One region of the Robertmurraya mangrovi genome, then DNA from elsewhere that is predicted to be linked to it. Evidence: riboswitches for the same ligand, from Rfam matches in the RefSeq annotation. Region 1 holds a riboswitch; each other region holds the start of a gene.

Region 1 (4,413 bases):
CGTACTTTTTTCCCTAATTCCTTTTAAGTCAATTCCAAAGCCTATTGAAATTGAATAGATGAACTGAGGGACATTATATGAAACTCATTAAAAGACTGATAAAGAAGCCTTTAACATGGATATTAATAGTATTTATTTGTAGTATTAGTACAGTGTATGCCTCTACTGATACTTATCACCAAACACTCGCTTGGGCAGAAAATCAAAAAAAGATAGCACAGTATCATCTGAAAACCAATCTATATGAAACTGTTAACAACCAAATAGCAAAATTGACTTATAATACTGAAGAATCTTTACAGTTATCAGAAAAACAACTAGAGGATTTTAGTAAATTGGAGTCCCTAGGAACGAGTGACTCAATCACAAATGCACTTAAAAAACATGAAAATGAACTTGAACAAACTGCTCAATCTATTGTAAATAATACTAGCCTAGACTTTGATAATATTGTTAGTAGGGTGAATCATACAGGAAATGAAATTACAAATAGCGTAGAATATGATTATCTAGATGAATTAAGTAAATTGTCTTCAAATCAATTACCTGAACATAAGATACATTCCTCTCAATCTAACGAACAATTAGATAATGAAATACAACTTACACTAGCCACTATCCATCAACTCGAGATGATGTTAGAATCTGAGTCAGATCCTGCTATAAAAGAATTTATACTAAAAAAAATAGATTTATTAAATCAATTAATCATCATACTCACTGATGATGATATATAATAGACCTCTAAATGCGATATTGGTTTACATATTCAAGTATAGAAACAGATTCTATACTTGAATATGTAGTAAAAAATATCAGTTATAAAAAATCTTCTACAACTCAAACAGGTAACAATATTAATTCCAAATCTACTGCTTAGTTATGTTGTTTTTTTCTTTTTTGATTCTTCCCAGCCCCTGATGCTAACTTTATTTGAACCCTCCCATTCTTCTACATGATGAGACCACGAGTAACACCAAACTCAGTTTTATATACTATACTAACAAAAAGAGGATCACATAGATTGACCTTCCTCTTATTTCTCATGTTTTCCTTTTCCACATTAGTCAACGGGACAAGAAAGTGAAGTCACCTCCAAAAGCCTAGGTACTCACTCTACCTTATTAGATGCAATCCAGACTTCTCCCCTACCCCCATATCTCCCGAGAAAGCTCCACAATATACCTTAACTTATCCCATTGCTGCTCCTCAGTTAATATATTCCCATGATGAGTAGAAGCAAACCCACATTGTGGACTAATACATAATTGCTCTATCGGCACATATTTCGTTGCTTCCTCCACACGTGCTTTAATGTTTTCCTTGTCTTCTAGCTCTCCATGTTTTGATGTAAATAGTCCAAGGACCACTTGTGGACCTCCATTTGGAATGTGTTGTAACGGTTCGAAGTCGCCAGAACGGTCATCATCATATTCTAGGAAAAATCGATTTACTTTTTCTTTTGCAAATAAGGTTGGCGCAATTTTGGCATAACTACCTTCAAACGCCCACTTTGAACGATAGTTTCCTCGGCAAAGGTGGGTAGTTACGAGTAAATCTTCTGGTTTATCTTCTAAAATGCTATTCACCACATGTAGTGCTAAATCAATCAACTCTTCGCGGTCTAAACCACTATCATTAAAAGGAATTTCTGGAGCATTAAGACCTGCAATATAAACATCATCTAGCTGCAAGTAGCGACAACCCGCATCATAAAAGGCTTTAATCGCATCACAATAGGTTTGAATCACATCGTTTGTATAATCCTGTAGATTTGGATAGATTTCCAGATTTCGAATACCCGCGTTAAAAAGTTGGTTTGGACTTGGAATCGTTTGTTTGGCAACGGCACGATCACCAACAATTTCTTTAAACAAGGTAAAATCCTTTACATGTGGATGATTCGGATTAAATGAAATTTTACCCGTTACACGTATATCGTATCTTTCCGTTTCCTCCCCTTTAAATTGAAAACCGTGATCTGGAACGTAACCCTCTACTCCGTTTAAATGCTCTAAGAAATCTGTATGCCAGAATCTGCGACGAAACTCCCCATCTGTTACAGCTTGTAGTCCTACTTCAATTTGTTTATCAACAATTTTTCTAATTTCTTCTGTTTCAATGTCATGTAACACTTGAGCTGTGATCTTACCTTCTTGAAATTCTTTTCTAGCTGTATGGATTCTTTCAGGTCGTAATAAGCTCCCCACATGATCTGCTCTAAACGGAGTATGTACCAATGTGTTAGTCATAAATAATTCCACCCTTTTATTAGTTTTGTATTTTTCTTACCTTCTAAACGCAAAAACCCCCTCTTCTACAACATAAGAAGAGGGGTGAAAAAACAAAATGAATGTACCTGCTCTTCTTATCTTCTAGCAAAATGCTACTGGAATTGGCACAGTACTATTAAAAGTCCGCTGCCGAGGTATCAAAGGGCCAGTCCCTCCACCTCTCTAGATAAGAAAGTTTCGAATATTAAATTATTTGAATTCAATATAATATTAAAAAGTTGTTTTGTCCAGTATATTTTAACATTTTTATTTATCTTTCTTAAGAAACTACTCTTTTAGATGTTTTATTTTTTCTCTATAAGTTTTATTTTTTGCTCTATTTCCACAAGCGCTCATAATACACCATTTCCCAGTACCTGGCCTTGAATAATCAATAAAAACCCACTGACAATCTTCAGCAGAACAAACCCTTATCCGATGCCATAAAGCTTTCTTCCTAAGCTCAAAAATTAACAATATTAATCTTCCTATTCCCCTTCTTCCACCCTCTCCATGAGGAATGATTTTTTCAGAATCTAAGGAAAATTCAATTGAAAATGTAAATGCATCTATTAATTTGTTAATTTCTTCTATAAGATTATCATCCGTTTTATTGTAATCATTATTGACAATCATTTTTCGTGCTTCGTTTCTAAACTTAATAGCATGAATTAAGTCCTCATCCGTCACTAGATCTTCTTCTTGAATAAAATGATACTTTAATAACCATGAATAGAGAACCTTTGAGGATGTAAGATGTTCAACACCCTCGTCCCCTTCAAAGCGGGTCCGTTTATCATGAGTATTAAAAAAATCAGCAATAATCTCAAGATCATAATAATTTTTTTCCATAAAAACACTCCTATTGACTATATTTACCATAACCATTAATATAGTTTTAGTGGTCATCGTGACTATTAAACAATTTTTAAAGGTCACCATAGAAGATAGAATACTAGAATAAAGTACATGAACGAATACTTATAAAATGTTCCATTCTTTAATTATATCTTTATCTTACTATTTACTTAATAAAATTATTGGAGGTATGAACTTATGGATATAAGACCATTTTATTTGAATATCAATGAGGAAGAAATTTTGAAATTGAAGAATCGATTAGACTTTACAAGATGGCCTGATGAAGTTCCTGGATCTAATTGGGAATACGGTATCCCTTTAGATTTTATGAAGGATATAACAGACTATTGGAAAAATGAGTTTGATTGGAAAAGAGTGCAGAATAAAATAAATTCATTTTCAAATTTTCAAGTAAGAATAGATGATGTAGATATCCACTTTATTCACGAGCGTGGAAATGGATCTAACTCTCTACCTATCATTATTCCTCATGGTTATCCAGGGTCTTTTTATGAACTGCTAAACCTTATTCCCTATCTGACAAACCCGGAGAAATATGGTGGAGATCCTGAAGATTCTTTCGATGTCATTATTCCGTCTATTCCTGGTCATGGGTTTTCAGGTACTCCATTAAAATCAGGCTTTGAGGATCGACAAGTTTCTCATCTATTGGTGAAATTAATGGTGGATAAGCTAGGATACGAGAAGTTTGCAGCCCATGGGTATGATCTTGGAGCCAGTATTTTAGGATTATTATGCTTAGACCATCCAGAAAAAGTAATTGGTTATCACACTACTACACCTGGAAACCCTAGTCCGTTTGTTCCTGGAAATGCTTTATTAACAGAATCAGAAGAAAATTACCTTAAGCTTTCTAGAGAATGGTATAACGAAGAAGGTGCCTACGCTCATATGCTTGGTACAAAGCCACAAACGATCGGTTACTCACTCACAGACTCTCCGATAGGTCTTGCAGCATTTATTTTAGAAAAATGGTACTTATGGACAAATCCACAAAACGGGAATTTATATAAGCATTTCAATAAGGAAGAGCTACTTGCAAACGTTACCATTTATTGGCTAACCCAAACTATTAATTCAGCAAATAGATTATATTTCGAAGGTAAACATACGAAATGGCCAGGACCGGAAGATATTACTACCGTCCCCATTGGAGTATCTTTAACAGCCACTCAACCAAATGAACGACCTCCAAAGGCATATGTTGCAAGAATGTTCCCGAATATTCTAAGTTGGGAAGAGTTAGGCAAAGGCGGAC
Region 2 (4,413 bases), on a different contig from region 1:
GTGCTAATACAGTTCAGGACGTCTATCATCAAAAATAGGAATCATTTTTCTTACTTCTTTTACCTTATTTAAATCAATAGAACCTGTTAAGATTTCCTCGCCTTCACCTGCTTCAGCTATAATTTCACCCCAAGGATCAATAATCATAGAATGACCAGCAAATTGATTGTTCGGGTCGGAGCCAGCTCTGTTACAAGCAATAACATAACATTGATTTTCAATGGCTCTAGCTATTAAAAGAGAGCGCCAATGGTTTAGTCGCGCAAGAGGCCATTCAGCAACAACAAATAGGGCTTCTGCTCCTTCTGTTGTATGAGCTCGTATCCATTCAGGGAAGCGGATATCATAACAAATGACACCACCGTAAATTTGACCATCTAAAGAGAATAGTCCCTTTTCCTGACCAGCAGACAAATATAAATGCTCATCCATTAATTTGAATAAGTGTAGTTTACTATATTGGTGAACCAATTCGCCGTGTTTACTTACAATAAGGAGTGTATTTAAGGTTCCATCTGATGTTTTGTTCGCAACAGATCCACCAACTAAATGTACTTGATGCTTTTGAGCTATGTTCTTTAAGAATGAAATACTTTTCTCAGCTTGTTCATCTGCTATTTCATCTAATCTAGTTAAGTCGTACCCAGTAGTCCATAGTTCAGGAAGGACAATGATATTTGGTTGTTCTAGCATTGCTTTTTCAATTAGAGAGCTAGCTTTCTTGTAATTTTCTTCTTGTAAGCCAAAAGCAATATCCATTTGTATACATGAGACTTTAATAGTCAATATGGTCACCTCATTTTGAGATTTGGTTAGTAGAGAAATGATTTTGTTATAAAAAAACACTTTACAAGTCGTCTAATACGATATATCATTTGTGACTAGTTTTTCAATAAAAATTTTTCTGAATTACTTTAATATTATAAAGTTAAATACAAATACTCTTATTCTAATAAAAGCAGGTGTGTATATGAAAGTTTATCCTCAGTCTAGTTTATTAAAAAGTTTACCAAAGCAATTCTTTGCTAGTCTTGTTGGAAAGGTAAATAAATATATTCAGGATGGTCATGATGTCATTAATTTAGGGCAAGGAAATCCAGATCAGCCTACGCCAGAACATATTGTAAAAAGACTACAGAGCGCTGCAGCTAACCCTATCAATCATAAATATTCACCGTTTCAAGGATTTCAATCGTTAAAAGAAGCAGCTGCTCAATTTTATTTAAGAGAGTACGGTGTGGAAATTGATCCTAATAAAGAAGTGGCTATTTTATTCGGTGGAAAAGCTGGGTTAGTTGAAATTCCACAATGTTTATTAGAACCAGGTGATTCATTACTTGTTCCAGATCCTGGGTATCCAGACTATTGGTCAGGAGTGGCGTTAGCAAAAGCGGAAATGATAACAATGCCATTGAAAGAAGAGAATCAATTTTTGCCTGATTACTCTGAGTTAAGTCAAGAGGATTTAGATAAGGCAAAGCTTATGTTTTTAAATTATCCTAATAATCCAACTGGGGCTGTGGCTACGGAAGCTTTTTTTGAAGAAACGGTCGAGCTTGCAAAAAAACATGATATTTGTGTGGTACACGATTTTGCTTATGGAGCTATTGGTTTTGATGGCCAAAAGCCGATTAGTTTTTTACAAACAAAAGGTGCTAAAGAGATCGGAATTGAAATATATACATTATCAAAGACATACAATATGGCTGGTTGGCGTGTTGGTTTCGCAGTTGGAAATGAAAGTGTCATTGCAGCTATAAATTTACTTCAAGATCATTTATATGTTAGTTTATTTGGTGCAGTACAAGAAGCGGCTGTCGAAGCTTTAACGGCACCACAAGACTGTGTAGAACAATTGAACGACCTTTACGAAAGCCGACGTAATGTTCTTATAGAGGGGCTTCAGTCTATCGGCTGGAATGTGACTGCTCCAAAAGGATCTTTTTTTGCATGGCTAAAGGTACCAGAAGGCAATACATCAGAACAATTTGCTGATTATTTACTAGAAAAAGCGCATATTGCTGTTGCTCCTGGTATCGGCTTTGGAACTTGGGGAGAAGGCTATGTACGAGTAGGGTTACTGACTACGGAAGAAAGAATGCATGAAGCGGTTGCGAGAATAAAATCTTTAAATATTTTTTAATTTTCTCATTGACAAATAGTCAAAAAGCTGACATAATCCTAATTAATTTGATTCGTACAAAACAAATGAATATTTAAATAATTCGTTTTCTTATCAAGAGCAGGCGGAGGGACTAGCCCTATGAAGCCCGGCAACCGACTTATTTTTTTTCGAAAAAATAAGCACGGTGCTAATTCTTGCAGCGAAAAGCTGATAGATGAGGAGATGTTAGTTGTATTTACTAACCTCTTCTGTCTGAAGAGGTTTTTTGTTTTTATGAACTAATCTTATAAATGACTAGGAGAAGGCTGGAATACTAGTAGGATTCTGCAGCTGGACTTCTCTCGATTAAATAAGTAGCACGTTAAAGTAGAAATGAAAGGAAGACCAACCATGAGTGAAATTATCGCCACATACTTAATACACGATTCTAAACACAACCCAGAAAAAAAAGCGGAGGAAATTGCACTAGGATTGACGGTTGGATCGTGGACCCATTTACCAGAGTTAGAACAAAATCAACTTCGAAAACATAAGGGACGTGTCGTTTCAATTGAGGGCCTCCCAGAAGAAACGGGGACAAAGGATACAGTAGCGTTAATAAAAATCGCATACCCAACGGTTAACTTCTCTGCTGATTTACCAGCAATCCTTACAACTGTTTTTGGAAAATTATCATTGGATGGAAAAGTTAAACTACTAGACTTAGAATTTTCAGAAGAGTTAAAAACACATTTCCCAGGACCTAGGTTTGGTATCCAAGGCATACGTGAAAAAGTTGGTGTTTTTGATCGACCATTGTTAATGAGTATTTTTAAAGGGGTTATTGGTCGTGACATTCCTTACCTTGTAAATCAACTTAGAGAACAGGCTCTAGGTGGAGTAGACTTAGTAAAAGACGATGAGATTCTTTTTGAAAATGAGTTAGCGTCATTCGAAAAACGCATTACAGAAGGCAAGAAAGTGTTAGAGCAAGTTTATGAAACAACTGGCCATCGCACGCTGTATGCCGTGAACTTAACTGGAAGAACATTTGAACTGAAAGAAAAAGCGAAACGTGCTTCAGAACTCGGAGCTGACCTGTTATTATTTAATGTCTTTGCCTATGGAATAGATGTTTTACAGGAACTAGTGGAAGACAACGAGATTGCTCTACCGTTTATGGCTCACCCAGCCGTGAGTGGGGCACTTACATCATCAAAATATTATGGAATCTCACATTCATTGTTGCTAGGAAAACTACTTAGATACGCTGGAGCTGACTTATCATTGTTCCCATCACCTTACGGGTCGGTTGCGTTAGAAAAAGAAGCAGCACTTTCAATCGGAGCTGCACTAACTTCTGAAGATCAGTTTAAAACTAGTTTCCCAGTTCCATCTGCGGGTATTCATCCTGGCCTTGTCCCTTTACTCGTTCGTGATTTTGGAGTGGAAAGTGTGATTAATGCAGGTGGGGGAGTTCATGGTCATCCTGACGGTGCTAAAGGTGGAGGAATTGCTTTCAGACAGGCGATTGATGTTGCCTTGCAAGGTAAAAGATTACAAAATCAAGCATCCCAATTACCTGAACTGAAAAAAGCGATTGATTTATGGGGTTGTACTGAGGTGGTTGAATAATGAAAAAGCTAGCAGTGTTCTGTGATTTTGACGGTACGATTACAGAAAAAGACAATATAATTGCAATCATGAAACAATTTGCCCCACCTGAATGGGAGACATTAAAAGACGATATTTTATCCGAACGAATCTCCATAAGAGAGGGAGTCGGAAAAATGTTTGCACTATTACCTAGCAGTATGAAAGAGGAAATCAATACTTTCGCAAATGAACAGGCAAAAATTAGAGCTGGTTTCAAGGAATTTGTTGATTTCCTTAAAGAAGAAGAAATTCCACTATATATCGTCAGTGGAGGAATTGATTTCTTTGTTCATTCCATATTGGAACCTTTTGGACCTTTTGAAGATTTATACTGTAACGGATCTGATTTTACAGGTGAATATATAAAGATTATGTGGCCGAATAGCTGTGACGAAGAATGTACGAATGACTGTGGATGTTGTAAGCCTTCTGTTATTAGAAAACTTGAAGGAGACCAACTATTTAAAATTGTTATTGGTGACTCGATTACAGATGTAGAAGCAGCCAAACAAGCCGATTTTGTATTAGCAAGAGATTTATTACTGACTAAGTGTAATGAACTGGAGTTAAACCATAGTCCATTTACAACCTTTTATGACTGTATAAATGAGATAAAAAAACTGACTGGGGTGAGAGTATGAGTCTACTAGAAA
Region 3 (4,413 bases), on a different contig from region 1:
GAAGCTCCTACTACTAATTCAGTTGTTTCACCTTCGTTATTACCGCCTGAAGCATTATTTTCATCTTTAGCCGTACCACATGCTGCAAGTACCAATGCTAAAGAAAGTGACAATAAAACAGTTAACCATTTTTTCATTATGTTTTTCTCCTTATCTCTTATCTAGTTTGTTTGTTATAACATCACCAATGTATTGGATGATAAATACAATAATTAAAATGATAATAGTAGCCATTACCGTTACATCATTACGACTTCTTTGGAACCCCTCGAGATATGCTAGGTTACCAAGTCCACCAGCTCCAATTACCCCTGCCATAGCTGTATAGCTAACTAGTGCAATAGCCGTTACTGTGATACCTGAGACTAATGCCGGCATCGATTCTGGCAGAAGCACCTTCAGGATAATTGTACTTGTTTTTGCTCCCATTGATTTCGCTGCTTCAATTACACCTTTATCAATCTCTCTTAATCCAATTTCAACCATACGAGCATAGAATGGAGCAGAACCGATAATTAACGCTGGTAATGCGGCATTCTCTCCAATTATGGATCCCATGATTAACTTAGTGAAAGGAATGAGAAGGACAATTAGGATGATAAAAGGAATCGATCTAAACACATTAACAATCGCACTAATAATTTTATTAATAATTGCATTTTCCCAAATGTTCCCTTTGGCTGTTAAAAACAATAGTAACCCTAATGTGATTCCTAATATAAAAGTTACAACTACTGATATGGCTGACATATATAATGTTTGAAGTGTTGCTTCCCACATTCTCTCCCATTTAACATTTGGAAATAGTTCTTCAACCACTTGTCATCACCTCCACTCCCACTTGCTGTGAATGGATATAATCAATAGCCTTTGAAATCTCTTCTTTATCCCCATCTAAGTGGATAAAGAGTGTCCCATAAGAACCATTTTGAGTTTGCGAAATTTTCCCTTGTAAAATATTTACCGTAACTTGATAATTTCTAATTACATTTGTAATAAGAGGCTGTTCTGCTGCTTCTCCGACAAAACCTAATTGAATTACCGTTCCATGTGGATAAGCCTCTAATAAATGATCAATGGTTTCTTTCGTTTCTTCTGGCTCCGTTACTTGCTGAACGAAACGTTTTGTAATGTCTTGTTGAGGATTTTTAAATACATCTAGGACAGGTCCTAGTTCAACCACTCTTCCACCTTCCATTACGGCAACTCGGTGACAGATTTTTCTAATCACGTGCATCTCATGGGTTATTAATACAATCGTTAATCCTAGTTCTTTATTAATATCTACTAATAACTCTAGGATTGAGTCCGTTGTTTGTGGATCAAGAGCTGACGTAGCTTCATCACACAGTAAAACTTTTGGGTTATTAGCAAGAGCACGAGCGATTCCAACACGTTGCTTTTGTCCACCACTTAGCTGCGAGGGATACGCATCTTCTCTGCCTGACAAACCAACTAAATTGATTAGTTCATCTACTCGTTTTTGTCTTTGAGATTTTGGTATACCAGCAATCTCCAACGGAAAGGCTATATTTTCTCTAACCGTTCTGGACCATAATAAGTTAAAGTGTTGAAATATCATACTGATTTCTTGGCGAGCCTTTCTAAGCTCACTGCCTTTAATGTTAGAAACTTTTTTATTAGCAACAACTACAGATCCTTCTGTAGGGATTTCAAGACCATTTAGCATTCTGATTAATGTACTCTTCCCTGCACCACTATAACCAATAACACCAAAGATTTCTCCTTCTTTAATTTCAATGCTTACATCGTCAACGGCTGTTACTTTTCCTTTTTGGGAAGGATAAATTTTTTTCACATTTTTTATCGATATCACGATTGCTCACCCCTCTTTTAATCCGATTGCTCGCATAAAACTACAGAGATTTATAGGTTAAACAGACCGTTTTGTTAATGTTATCCTTACCTAATGATGGTGATTCATACACAGTTAAAGAAAACAAAAATGCCTTTCTGCAAAAGAGCAGAAAGGCATAATGATTTATGTCCTTTCTCTCATCTGCCAAAACCTAAGTTTTGTGTGAATTGGCACCAATTTCAACATTAGAAATATTGACGGTTGCCGGGCTTCATAGGGCACATCCCTCCACCTCTCTTGATAAGAGCAAAACGGTCTATAAAGTTTTCAAACTAATTCTTTATCATATTAACACTTTAAACAAGTTTAGTAGTCTTATTCACGAGGGATATCGTATCACGTTAATAATAGGGTGTCAACGTATTATTTAATAATATTCAGACTAGAAATTACTGGATGTCATAATTTATACTAGTCTGTTATTCGCTGATATAAATTTTGATTTTAGGCATTTGCCGTTAATGAATTTACTCCTGTTGCCGCTTCGATTGCCTGTTCCAAATCCTCTATTAGGTCTTCAACATTTTCAATTCCGATAGATAAACGAATTAAATCTTCAGGAACGCCAGCTGCCTTCAAGCCTTCAGAATCTAATTGCTGATGGGTGGTACTAGCAGGATGAATGATTAGACTTTTAGCATCCCCAACATTGGCAACATGAGCCCATAACTGCAAGCTATTTATTAGTTTAGCCCCTGCTTCTCTACCACCAGCTATACCAAAGACCACAACTGAACCTGCGCCTTTTGATAAATATTTATCTGCCAATTCTTTATCAGGATGCTTTTCATGACCAGGGTAAAGAATCCAATTTACAGCTGGGTGAGCTTCTAAATACTCAACAACACGTTTAGTGTTAGCTATATGTTCCTTCATCCTTACATGCAGTGTCTCTAATCCTAATGTAAACTGGAATGCATTCTGTGCACTTAGTGAAGGTCCTAAATCTCTTAGTAATTGAACTCGAGCCTTAACTATGTACGCTAAACTTCCTAATGCCTCGCTATATACAAGGTTGTTATAGCTAGGGTCTGGTTGCGTAAATCCAGGGAATTTAGGTGAGTTCCAATCGAAGTTCCCTCCGTCTACTATAATTCCCCCAAGTGTTGTTCCATTGCCTAATAACCACTTTGTAGCTGAATGGATGACAATATCGGCACCATGTTCAATCGGCCTACATAAGTATGGTGTAGCAAAAGTATTATCGACGATTAAAGGTACTCCAGCCTCGTGAGCCACTTTTGCCACATTTTCAATATCTAGTACACGTAAACTTGGATTTCCAATCGTCTCAGCAAACACAGCCTTTGTTTTTTCAGTAATCGCTGCCTTAAAATCTTCTGGATCAGTTGAATCCACTAAGTTTACTTTAATTCCGTACTTTGGGAGGGTAACTGTAAATAGATTGTAAGTTCCTCCATAAAGATTTGAAGATGCTACAATCTCATCTCCAGCTTCAGCTAAGTTTAATATGGCTGTTGTAATTGCTGCCATACCACTCGACACAGCTAGTGCACCCACACCGCCCTCAAGTAAACTTACTCTTTCCTCGAATACGGTTACTGTTGGGTTGTGAATTCTAGAGTAAATATATCCAGATTCTTTTAATCCGAAAAGGTTAGCAGCATGCTCTGTATTTTGAAATTGATAAGCATTGTTTTGATAGATTGGTACCGCACGAGCACCAGTAATAGGATCTGCCGATAACCCACCGTGCACTCCTAAAGTTTCTAAACGATAGTTCTTTTTTTGTTCTGTCATTTCTCTCTCTCCTTTTTTGGGGCATTTATTTTAAGCCCGTTTTAACAAAATTCGTTTACTGGGAGGGTTAAATGATAAAAGCCCCTCTTCATAAGAAGAGGGGCGAATATACGTCTCTCCTTATCTCCCAGAGTATTCTTACTCTGCTGGAATTAGCACCGTGTTAATAACCGGTTGCCGGGCTTCGTAGGGCCAGTCCCTCCGCCTCTCTTGATAAGAAACTATTTAGTTTGTAGTTTGAATATTTAGTGATTTAAAGTGATAATAGCACGATGAATTAAGCTCAGTCAACAACTAAATTATAATTTTCTGAAACAAATTTCAAGAAACTTGCAAATAAGGTTTTGATAGAATAAACAGTGTTTCAAGATAAAGTATCGTCCTAAAATTAGCTTCTACTTCTAAAACACCCTCTTTTTTCCCGTCTCTTAGTCTTAATTTCCCAGTAATTAATGAGTAAATTGAGTGTTTATCTCCTAATATGGTTGCGATTATATCTGTATTTGATATGGAATCTAACTTAATTTGTCCATCCTCTATTATTAAGTAAATTACATCTTCTTGGTTGCTAATCTTAGTGGATATGTTAACCCCTTTTAAAAAGGTACTGATATGCCCTCTTGTATTTACTTCCGAAACTAGAGTATGTAAAACATCCAACAAAATGACAACCTCCCAAAAATAGAAATACCTTTGTATCTGTTTTTTAGTTAGAATCGTAATTTTCACAGACAAGCTCTTTACATATATTCCTTATAGAACACCCTCACTCC
Region 4 (4,413 bases), on a different contig from region 1:
CTTTATTAATTTCTTGGGTGGTTTTAGGAAAATCGGATGTTCCAACGATGTTAAATGGAGGCTTAGCTGGACTTGTTGCAATAACTGCATCTTGTGCATTTGTTGATACTTGGGCGGCTGTTGTCATTGGATTTGTTGCTGGTTTACTAGTTTTCTATAGTGTAAGATTTTTTGAAAAGCGAAAAATCGATGATCCAATTTATGCTCTTTCTGTTCACGGAGCAGCAGGAATTTGGGGGACCTTATCAACTGGCTTCTTTGCCACTCCTGAGCTGGCGACAGTTGGGTTGCCTGGGCTATTCTATGGTGGAGGACTTACACAATTAGGAGTTCAAGCTATGGGCGTTGCCGTATCTGGCATGTATGCATTCGTTGTTTCCTTTGTGATCTTAGTGATTACGAAAAAGGTATTGAGTGGTCTACGTGTTTCGGAAGAAGAAGAAACTATGGGCTTAGACATTAGTGAACACGGTAGCTATGGCTATCCTGAAGTATTTACTGTCATTGAAAGTAAGAGTGTTCATTCATAAGACCTTGGAAAAGGTATACTGAAAAAATACAAAAATGCAATTGTCACGATTTTATTAGATGTCTATTTTCAAATTGCTAAATTATAAATTAATGTCATTTTTCGCTGAAGGTTAAAATATAGTATTTATCAGACAATCTAAGGTAAGTTGGGCAAAAATAGGGGCTAGTCTAAAATAGCTAATTTCTCATTCAAAATAAAAATTTTCAAAAAAAGACTTTACAAGTAAAAAATCCCTGTGCTATATTTATCCATAATTAATAAACAATTGATTTGGTAACGCGTTAATACAATAAAGATTTCTTATCCAGAGAGGCGGAGGGACTGGCCCGATGAAGCCCGGCAACCGATTTTCATTCAATGAAAACACGGTGCCAATTCCTGCAGAACAAATTGTTCTGTCAGATAAGAAGAGTGTGTCTATTCTACCCTCTTCTTATGAAGAGGGTTTTTTGATGTAATAAAAAAATCTTTAGTAACGATAAATTCCAAAACACAAGGAGGTATATATGAGTTCACTAAAAGTAGCACTGTTAGGTCTTGGTACCGTTGGAAAAGGGGTATACGAATCCATTATCCAAACACATGAGAAAAAACTAACAGAAGCAGTAGGTAAAAAAGTTGAAATCGTTGGCGTACTAGTGAAGGATCACCAAAAGGAGAGAGGAATTAAGAAGGATATCCTAGTTACTACAGATGTAAACCAAATATTAAAATTACCTCATGTAGATATTGTTTTTGAAGCCATTGTTGGGATTGAACCAGCCAATACTTATATTCGTCAATTTTTAGAAAAAGGTAGCCATGTAATTAGTGCGAATAAGCAATTACTTGCCTATAAAGGTAAAGAACTAGCTGAAGTGGCAAATAAATATAATCGATTTTTAACTTTTGAAGCTGCAGTAGCCGGTGGAATCCCATTACTAAGAACGATTATTCAGTTATTGCAAGTAAATGGAATTACCAAACTTGAAGGAATACTAAACGGAACTAGCAACTATATTTTATCTAAAATGAGAACGGAACAATCAAATTTCAATGAAGTGCTAAAAGAAGCCCAAGATTTAGGCTATGCTGAGGCAGATCCTTCAAGTGATGTTTTAGGAACAGATGCTTTCTACAAATTAATGATTCTTAGTAACTTAATTTATCAAAAACAACCAAATTGGGAAAATGTCAATAAGGTGGGAGTAAATGAAGTTTCTCAAGCTGACATTTTGATTGGTGAAAGATTAGGGTTTAGATTGAAGTTGGTGGCTACACTGCAGAAAAAGGAACAAGATGTGCTAGCTGAAGTTAGACCTGTTTTTGTTAGTAACGAGCATCCTCTTTACAATGTCGAAGGAGTAGATAATGGTATCGTATTAAACACCGATCTGGTAGGAACCTTGCTACTACAAGGACCGGGGGCTGGATCTTTAGCGACAGCAAGTGCGATGATTGAAGATTTAGTTTACATTAGCCAGAAAGGGACACCAAACATACAAACACCGAGATTTAGCTATAATAGCCTAGTGGAAGGAAAGGAAGAACCCTCGATTTGGTTAACGATAGTTGAACTGCCAACAGATGAGTTGGTGAAAGAATACAAGCAATATTCTTCTATAAACTTTGCTAATAAAGATTTGACAGCCGTTCATCAAGAAGAAATTAAACATAATGATGGCTACATTATAGGAGAAATACTTGTTGGAAAAAGTGAAAATGTAGAAAGATTCATAGAAGAGTTACCACAAAAAATAAGAATCTATCCGATTTCACCAAAGGGAATTAATATAGCAACTAAAAATGTAGAGTTAACGAGATTACAAACGACAACTTCATAGGCTTCTTATCAAGAGAGGTGGAGGGACTGGCCCGATGAAACCCAGCAACCATTTGAACATTAAGTTCAGACAGGTGCTAATTCCAGCAGAGTTTTCTGAGAGATAAGAAGGGGTAACCACACCTCTTCTTGTCGGGGTGTTTTTTTATGGGAAAAAATCAAAAAAAAGGAGATTAATACAATGGCAAACCATTCATACGATTTAGAAACATTATTATTACATGGAGGGCATGCTCCAGATCCAACAACCGGCTCTCGAGCTGTACCCATCTATCAGTCTTCTTCCTATGTTTTTCATAGTACAGAGCATGCACAACGATTATTCTCACTGGACGAACCAGGAAATATTTATTCTCGAATCGGAAACCCAACAGTAGATGTACTAGAAAAAAGAATCGCTCTTTTAGAAGAAGGAGTAGCTGCAGTAGCAACATCTTCAGGGCAAGCAGCGATTTCATTAGCGATTATGAACCTAGCACATGCTGGTGACGAAATTGTCGCATCTACTAGTTTATACGGAGGTACATATAACTTATTTGTAAATACTCTTCCAAACTATGGAATTAAGGTTAATTTTGTTGATTCAACTGATCCTGAGAACTTCCGAAAGGCAATTACACCAAATACAAAGGCTGTTTTTGCTGAAATCATCGGAAATCCAAGTTTACAAGTTTTAGATGTTGAAGCTGTTGCAGATATCGCACATGAAGCGGGAATACCATTGATTGTGGATAGCACTTTTGCATCACCAGCACTTTGTAAACCGATTAAGTGGGGAGCAGATATCGTCGTTCATTCTGCTACGAAATGGATTGGAGGCCATGGAACTTCCATCGGTGGTTTAGTGGTAGATGGAGGACGCTTCAATTGGAACAGCGAAAAGTTCCCAATGTTCACTAAACCTGATCCAAGCTATAACGGAATTCGTTACGCTAATGATTTTGGTACATTAGCTTTCATTACTAAATTAAGAGTTCACTTATTGCGAGATTTTGGATCATCCTTAAGTCCATTTAACGCCTTCTTAATACTACAAGGTTTAGAGACATTGCAATTAAGAATGGAAAAACATACACAAAATGCAAAAGAGGTTGCTGAGTACTTAGTTAATCATCCAGCCGTAGAATGGGTTACATATCCTGGCCTTGAATCACATCAAACCCACCATTTAGCGAAAAAGTATTTGAAAAATGGAGACGGGGCGGTTGTTGTTTTTGGAATTAAAGGAGGAAGAGAAGCAGGAAAGAAATTCATTGACTCGCTTTCACTCTGGTCACATCTCGCAAATGTTGGGGATGCTCGTTCATTAGTCATCCATCCTGCCTCGACAACCCATCAACAATTAACAGCTGAGCAATTAAAACAAACAGGAGTGTCTGAGGAACTTGTTCGTTTGTCAGTCGGGTTAGAATCGGTACGTGACTTAACGAATGATTTAAATCAAGCACTTATCAAAGCAAGTGGTGTTTCTAACGAAGGAAAAAAAGAGATTGTCATTAATGATGAAGGAGTCATCCGGTGGGCTTTAAATTCTGCAACAGAAAAAGTCACTGTTGATGGTGTCGAACAAACGAGGAAAAAGAATTTAGCCATTGTTGGTTTAAGTAGCAACCCATCAAGACCTAGTCATAGATTAGCATTTAAAATGCAGCGTTTAGGGTATCGAATTATCCCAGTTAATCCTAGGGAAACGGAAGTTTTAGGTGAAAAAGCTTACCCAGATTTACGCTCCATTCCAGAACCAATTGATGTGGTACAGGTGTTTAGAAGTCCGGAAGCGGCAGTCGAGCTTGCTAAAGAGGCAACGGAAGTAAAACCAAAAGTGTTCTGGCTTCAAGAAGGAGTCATTTCAGAAGAGGCAGCATCCATTGTAAAAGAAGCTGGAATTGAAGTAGTTCACAATCGCTGCACCTATAAAGAAGCACAACGTTTAAGAGGAACCATCTCTACATTTGCTTGTGAAATATAGATTGTTGTCATAAAAATTAGACATCTAAAGGGGAGTTATAATACTATGAAAAACCTTAAACTTAAACATCTTCTAACTTTAATTCTGAGT

The links. Region 1 has a riboswitch for S-adenosylmethionine ahead of SM124_RS16540 (5-methyltetrahydropteroyltriglutamate--homocysteine S-methyltransferase). Riboswitches for the same ligand answer to the same signal wherever they lie in the genome.
Region 2: it holds a riboswitch for S-adenosylmethionine, as region 1 does, so the genes downstream of both, mtnW (2,3-diketo-5-methylthiopentyl-1-phosphate enolase) here and SM124_RS16540 (5-methyltetrahydropteroyltriglutamate--homocysteine S-methyltransferase) in region 1, are expected to answer to the same signal.
Region 3: it holds a riboswitch for S-adenosylmethionine, as region 1 does, so the genes downstream of both, SM124_RS10350 (methionine ABC transporter ATP-binding protein) here and SM124_RS16540 (5-methyltetrahydropteroyltriglutamate--homocysteine S-methyltransferase) in region 1, are expected to answer to the same signal.
Region 4: it holds a riboswitch for S-adenosylmethionine, as region 1 does, so the genes downstream of both, SM124_RS01750 (PLP-dependent aspartate aminotransferase family protein) here and SM124_RS16540 (5-methyltetrahydropteroyltriglutamate--homocysteine S-methyltransferase) in region 1, are expected to answer to the same signal.

The regions. Positions count from the first base shown of each region.
Region 1 is NZ_JAXOFX010000012.1:81,433-85,845, forward strand. It holds gene lepB (signal peptidase I) at 1-58, shown strand, start outside; gene SM124_RS16535 (hypothetical protein) at 78-737, shown strand; gene SM124_RS16540 (5-methyltetrahydropteroyltriglutamate--homocysteine S-methyltransferase) at 1,149-2,252, opposite strand; SAM riboswitch class I at 2,366-2,467, opposite strand; gene SM124_RS16545 (CGNR zinc finger domain-containing protein) at 2,562-3,125, opposite strand; gene SM124_RS16550 (epoxide hydrolase family protein) at 3,330-4,413, shown strand, end outside.
Region 2 is NZ_JAXOFX010000001.1:418,249-422,661, forward strand. It holds gene SM124_RS02105 (carbon-nitrogen family hydrolase) at 4-786, opposite strand; gene SM124_RS02110 (pyridoxal phosphate-dependent aminotransferase) at 971-2,143, shown strand; SAM riboswitch class I at 2,231-2,346, shown strand; gene mtnW (2,3-diketo-5-methylthiopentyl-1-phosphate enolase) at 2,516-3,739, shown strand; gene SM124_RS02120 (2-hydroxy-3-keto-5-methylthiopentenyl-1-phosphate phosphatase) at 3,739-4,401, shown strand; gene SM124_RS02125 (methylthioribulose 1-phosphate dehydratase) at 4,398-4,413, shown strand, end outside.
Region 3 is NZ_JAXOFX010000005.1:156,809-161,221, forward strand. It holds gene SM124_RS10340 (MetQ/NlpA family ABC transporter substrate-binding protein) at 1-137, opposite strand, end outside; gene SM124_RS10345 (methionine ABC transporter permease) at 151-819, opposite strand; gene SM124_RS10350 (methionine ABC transporter ATP-binding protein) at 812-1,837, opposite strand; SAM riboswitch class I at 2,014-2,126, opposite strand; gene SM124_RS10355 (O-acetylhomoserine aminocarboxypropyltransferase/cysteine synthase family protein) at 2,324-3,640, opposite strand; SAM riboswitch class I at 3,758-3,860, opposite strand; gene SM124_RS10360 (hypothetical protein) at 3,962-4,303, opposite strand.
Region 4 is NZ_JAXOFX010000001.1:337,020-341,432, forward strand. It holds gene SM124_RS01740 (ammonium transporter) at 1-530, shown strand, start outside; SAM riboswitch class I at 830-941, shown strand; gene SM124_RS01745 (homoserine dehydrogenase) at 1,039-2,355, shown strand; SAM riboswitch class I at 2,358-2,464, shown strand; gene SM124_RS01750 (PLP-dependent aspartate aminotransferase family protein) at 2,536-4,323, shown strand; gene SM124_RS01755 (aliphatic sulfonate ABC transporter substrate-binding protein) at 4,369-4,413, shown strand, end outside.